Regions from separate parts of the Paenibacillus marchantiae genome, predicted to be linked through region 1. Evidence: riboswitches for the same ligand, from Rfam matches in the RefSeq annotation. Region 1 holds a riboswitch; the other holds the start of a gene.

Region 1 (3,127 bases):
GCAGGGTATCCAGCAAAGCAGCGCTGTCGCGAACGGAACGGGACAAGGCAAAATCAATCGAAGCACCCTGCCACTGACGACCAACTCCTGGTCCAACAGGTGTCCGTCCACGTGTAGGTTTTAGTCCGAACAAGCCGCTGAATGAAGCAGGGATTCGGATGGAACCGCCACCGTCACTGGCTCCCGCAAGGGGGACAATTCCCGAGGCTACCGCGGCAGCGGCACCTCCACTTGAACCGCCTGGCGAGTGATTCGTATTCCATGGATTTCGACTTGGACCGTGAAGACGGGGCTCAGTAATATTTTTCAGGCCAAATTCCGGTGTATTGGTATGTCCGATGATAATGAAGCCTGCATCGCGCAGACGGGAAACGAAATTAGAATTCCGCTGTGCCCGATGCTCACTGAGAAGACGAGAACCCGAGGTGAGAATTTCACCTTCCAGGGATTGAGAGATATCTTTCAATAACAAGGGCACGCCGGCAAAGGGCTGCTCTCCCGGGCGAACTATACTCGCTTCCTGACGTGCACGTGTTTCATATGTACGAATGACTGCATTGAGCTGCGGGTTCACTTCTTCCAGGCGTGCATACGCCGCTTCCAGCAATTCGACAGGCGATATCTCCCGTGCGCGAACCAATTCAGCCAAACCTATAGCATCGTAAGATGTATACGAAAATGATGAAGACGAAGACATGATGATCGTTCCTCTCTAAATTGACTTAATCTACTATTCCATAAGTCATCGTACCACCGGAATAGCGAAAAGACAAAAGGCACTGAACATCTCAAAGGATGTCCAGTGCCTTAATTGATTTGCTTTTATATAAAATTCAATCCGTACGGAGCTTTGGTGCACCGTCAGCCGGAGTCGCTGATCGTTCTTGCTGTTTGGAGATGGCGAATAGGGCAATCCAGATGAGGATGAAGCCCACCAGTTGCTCCCATGTAATTAATGTGCGGAATGCAATCCAGTTTACCAGTACACCGGCCATCGGGAAGCTCAGTTCTGCGAGCGTTGCGACTGAGGCCTTGGTGGAGGAGAGCCCTTTGTAATATAACAGAAGACTCAGTAACCCTGGCAGTAATGCCTGACCCAGAATATTAAGTGCTACAGCCGCCTGTTCACCTGTAGCGGAAGGGAATGTCCAGGCAGCACCTTCGTTCCACGTCATAAAGATCAGCAGTGGCAAGGCTACGACAAAGCGCAGAGAGGTGACCGTTTCATAACGGGTTTGCCCCAGCATCAGCCGCCCCATAACTGTTGAACCGCCCCACAATGCAGCTGCACCCAGTGATAACAGGCTACCTGCATGAACCCAATTGTCCCAGTTGCCAAGGGGAAGGGTAAATCCAAACGTGAGCAGGTATGTTCCTGCAAGTGCAATGATAAACAGTCCACCGAAGCGGCGAGGCAATGTTTCTTTCAGCAGCAGCTTAGCCAGAACAATCGCAAATAGCGGCTGCATCTTTTGCAATAACAAAACGGTGTTGGGATCGTTATGCGTAAGTGCCAGGGTGAACAATACCGTGGCGAGAGCAGATCCTCCCCAGGAGATAAATATCACGGCAATCCAGTGGCGAGCACGCAGGTTTTTCAGATCGGCCCGGAACTTCCATAACACGGGAATCGCCACAAGGCTGACAATAATATGTTCCACCAGTACAATCTGCGTGGAGGTCATCGTTTTGAGCAAAATAATACGGAACAGTGGATCTACACCCCAAAGGGCGGCGCCGAGCACGACGAGCCAGAATCCGGTATTACTTCGTTCCTTGCGGTAAACTGTTGATGCAGGTTGTGTCTTTTCCATATTCAGGACTCCTTCGTCAGAACACGGAATCTTCAGTTGGCAAAATCGACAAAAGCCCCCGTTTTGGTATACACCAAATAAACGGGGGCTCAATCATTGACATGTCGTACGAAAATAAGCCTTTCGGTAACGGCATGTCAATGTGTTGATCTTCTCTCATCCGGACTTTACCGTCGGCCTTGGAGTCACACCAAGTCAGTCGCTGAATCCCTACATCGGGTCAAACAGCGAGTCGCGGGCTGGTTCCGAAGAACATCACCGCCGGTTGGGAATTGCACCCTACCCCGAAGATCCTATTCAATTATATTGTGTATTGAACAAGCTGTAACATTAATAAGTCCATCTTATTCCTGTAAGCGCTAGCAGTTCAAGTGTTTTTTTAGAATATGATATTCCAGCTTCCTTGTTGTCTGCGTAATAATACAATCTGTCCTGCATGATACGCATCGTGGAGTACCCAGCGGGCAAGCTCATGTGCCCATTTTTCATCTGTATCCATGTACGGGGCTTCAAGATCGGATTCTTCTAATGAAGCGAGCTGATCACGAAGTTGTCCGGCTAATTGCGTTGTATTTTGCATAAGTACACTCCAGCCAGCAGTATCAGAAGGGTCGCCCGGATCTCCGAAGGTGGATTCATTGTTTTCGGCAGGAGCACCAGAGGGTGTTGTGCCCTGAATACGACTCAACAAGCGATGATTATAGTAATACATATGGTTAACCAACTGCCAGATGCTTAATCCACCGGATGATGGAACCCAGGCTGCCTGTTCAGCAGTCAGTCCTTCGAGTGCCTTGGATAAAGGCACAATCCAGTTACATTGATCCCAGGTATCATCTTTCTGAATGAGCAATAGTTCTGTTGCTGTTGTAGTCATTGATTTTTCCTCCCTAAAATGAATTCATGGTAACTAGCTAAAGTGCTTAAATGTGGTTACAATTAATATAACCCAAACATGAATAATTGTAACTATCTTTTTAAATATAGGTAGTTACATTTTAGCGGAGGTACGTATGGATAGACTATGGACTGATTTTGTAAACAGTGATTACCATGACTGGCGTGGCGGGGATCGTTCAGAGGACAAGCTTGGTAAAACCGAATGGCAGCAAGGATTTATCAAACAATGGCAACTGATTGCACCTGTACCTGCTTCTCCGGAAGAGGAGGGAGCCTTGAGAAACTTTAGAAATGAATTGCAGGCTCTTGCAAGTCGTTTATCTGACGGAAATGCATTATCGAACCAAGACCTGGAATGGCTAAACGCCATGATGAAGGAAGGTCAAGTCATAAGAAAACTGAACGTTGGAGAT
Region 2 (3,127 bases), 1.1 Mb from region 1:
TCCTTTTTTGTCTTCTTTTGCATCTTTAGGGCTGGATTTTGAAAAAAACTTGCTTATTATTTTGCGATCAATCCATTTTCAGTGTACACTAAGAAAAGTGCTATAAAGCTTGGCCCAGGGTCATGCGTTCTGGCACCATTAACGATGGTCAATACGAAAGGAGTCATTTACATATGGCGAAACAAGCGAAAATCAAAATGGCAAACGGCGGAGAAGTTATAATCGATTTGTTCGATCAAGAAGCTCCAAACACAGTAGCAAACTTTGAGAAACTGGCTAACTCCGGTTTCTACAACGGTCTTGTATTCCACCGTGTTATTCCGGGCTTTGTAGCTCAAGGTGGATGCCCTAACGGTTCCGGTGCAGGCGGCCCAGGTTACACAATTAACTGTGAAATCAACCCGAACAAACATGAGCGTGGAACTTTGGCTATGGCTCATGCAGGCCGTAACACAGGCGGAAGCCAGTTCTACATCTGCTACCAACCGCAACCACATTTGGATGGACAACATACTGTATTTGGTAAAGTAACCAAAGGTATGGAATTCGTGGACGCTTTCGAAGGTCGCGACAAAATGGAAACAGTTGAAGTAGTAGAAGCTTAATCAATAAACGTATGTAAACCGTTTCGCAATTAGCGAAGCGGTTTTTGTTTACACTTAAGCTTATTAAAAGTTAGTATGTGACAAAAAGGAACAAAAAACAATTGATTTTTTGACGTTAAAGTGCTAACATCCAATTAATAACGCAACGAATCCTTCAGGGCAGGGTGTAATTCCCTACCGGCGGTGATGCAGTATGTGAGGATATCTATCCAGCATTGATGCAAAGTCCGTGACCCGTCTGCCTGTGGCAGATGGCTGATCTGGTGTAATTCCAGAACCGACAGTATAGTCTGGATGGGAGAAGGAGAGGGTGCAGTCCTTAGGGGCCGCATTCCGCAGGAGTGTTGCTGTACAGTTTTTGACGAATTCATTTCCTGTGCAGGGAGAAATCCGGTTACTTCCGGAAATCTTCATACATATGCCACATCATAGAAGCTCTTTACCTGTAATTGAAGTTCATTAAGGTATGTGTCTGCTTTCACTTGCCTGAAATGAAGTTTTGGGCGATGTGTTGTTGGCAATGTATCAATAGTACTGCTGGTGACACATGTCTCTCATCATCCCCATCGAACGGTTTGTTCGACGGGGATTTTTTATTGGATATGGAACATGCCTCTCTGTTGGAAGGGAGGTCTATAACTTAAGATTTTAACCGTGGGGTGAACGGACTTGGAAATGATTAATGATGAATTTTATATGGCGCTAGCACTGGATATGGCAGAACGGGCACAAGGACAGACCGGAATCAATCCGGTAGTCGGTTGTGTCGTGGTAAAAGAAGGACGTATCGTGGGCCTCGGAAGTCATCTCAAACGGGGAACGGGTCATGCAGAGGTTCATGCACTGAACATGGCGGGTAGTGATGCCGAAGGCAGTACAGTGTACGTTACGCTCGAACCCTGTAGTCATTATGGCAAGACTCCACCATGCAGCGAACGTCTCATTCATGAGAAAGTGAAACGTGTCGTTGTATGCTGCGAAGATCCGAATCCGCAAGTATCCGGCAGAGGAATCAGCATGCTGCGTCAACAAGGGATCGAAGTTGAAGTTGGAGTGCTGCGTGAGCGCGGAAGACGGATGAACGAGAAATTTATCAAATACATTACAACAGGACTCCCCTTTGTAACTTTGAAGACGGCCTCTACACTGGATGGCAAAATTGCTACGCGTAGCGGTGACAGCAAATGGATCTCTAACGAGTCTGCTCGCGAGATTGTACACGCGCTTCGCCATCGCCATCAAGGAATTATGGTTGGTGTGGAAACGGTCATTGCAGACAATCCCGAACTGACAACTCGCTTGCAAGTGGAAGGGATCAGCCCAGTACGAATCGTGGTCGATTCCAAGCTACGTCTGCCTGTAGGCGCCAAAATGGTCAAGGATGGCCTTGCACCTACCTGGGTACTTACAACAGATGAGGCGAGCCCTGAAGCGGCTGAGCGGCTGGAAGCCTATGGGGTGGAGATTATACGTTGTGGTCCAGGACCACGTGTTGATCTACTGAGTGCACTCAGCAAGCTCGGTGAGCGTGAGATTGGTTCAATTCTGCTTGAAGGCGGTGGAACATTGAATGGGTCCATGCTGGAAGCGCGGTTGGTAGATCGACTGCTCATGTTCATTGCTCCGAAAATTGTCGGAGGATACGAAACACCAGGCAGTTTCCGCTTTGAGGGTGTAGAGCGCATGAGTCAGGCGATTCAATTACATCAGCTGGAAATTGAGCAAGTTGGAGATAATATCAGCATTGGCGGAATTCCGGTTTGGCCTGAATAAATGAATTAACGATAATGAAATAAATAAAGGAGGCGGTAGCATGTTTACCGGTTTGGTGGAAGAAGTCGGTCAGATGCGGCGGATAGGTCGGAAAGGCGAAGCGATGGTCCTGAATATCGGAGCTTCCGCCATCATGAACGACTTAAAGATTGGCGATAGTGTAGCTGTAAACGGGGTATGCTTAACTGCGACAACTCTGGAGGGTGGCGGATTTACTGCCGATGTGATGCCCGAGACATATCGACATACCAATCTTAGTCAATTGCAATCCGGCAGCAAAGTTAATCTGGAGCGAGCCATGCTGTCAGGTGGACGTTTTGGCGGGCATATCGTTCAGGGCCATGTCGATGGCACTGGGGTCATTGGCAGCATTACACGTGACCAGAATGCAATTGTTTTCGAGATCAAACCTGACGATATGCAGCTGTTCAAATATCTGATACCCAAAGGGTCTGTAACCCTGGACGGAATTAGTCTGACCGTTGTGCATACTTCACAGACCGCATTCACTGTATCCATTATTCCACATACCATTGGTGAGACCGTATTAAATGTGAAAAAGACGGGAGATACCATCAATATTGAGTGTGATATTTTGGGCAAATATGTGGATCATCTGCTGCACTATGGTAAGGGACATCAGGAGACCGGTGCGGGCAAGCCGCGAAGTATCAGTGAGGATTTCCTGGCTAATCACGGCTTTGCTTAACAAATCGTAATTGATAAACTACAAATATAAATTGAAATGG

The links. Region 1 has a riboswitch for FMN ahead of PTQ21_RS20880 (DMT family transporter). Riboswitches for the same ligand answer to the same signal wherever they lie in the genome.
Region 2: another riboswitch for FMN. It lies ahead of ribD (bifunctional diaminohydroxyphosphoribosylaminopyrimidine deaminase/5-amino-6-(5-phosphoribosylamino)uracil reductase RibD); the one in region 1 lies ahead of PTQ21_RS20880 (DMT family transporter).

The regions. Positions count from the first base shown of each region.
Region 1 covers NZ_CP118270.1:4,597,513-4,600,639, forward strand. Annotated here, with positions in the region: gene PTQ21_RS20875 (amidase) at 1-697, opposite strand, end outside; gene PTQ21_RS20880 (DMT family transporter) at 834-1,814, opposite strand; FMN riboswitch at 1,959-2,110, opposite strand; gene PTQ21_RS20885 (DinB family protein) at 2,194-2,691, opposite strand; gene PTQ21_RS20890 (CGNR zinc finger domain-containing protein) at 2,828-3,127, shown strand, end outside.
Region 2 covers NZ_CP118270.1:5,732,668-5,735,794, reverse strand. Annotated here, with positions in the region: gene PTQ21_RS25795 (peptidylprolyl isomerase) at 174-605, shown strand; FMN riboswitch at 752-915, shown strand; gene ribD (bifunctional diaminohydroxyphosphoribosylaminopyrimidine deaminase/5-amino-6-(5-phosphoribosylamino)uracil reductase RibD) at 1,275-2,378, shown strand; gene ribE (riboflavin synthase) at 2,419-3,087, shown strand.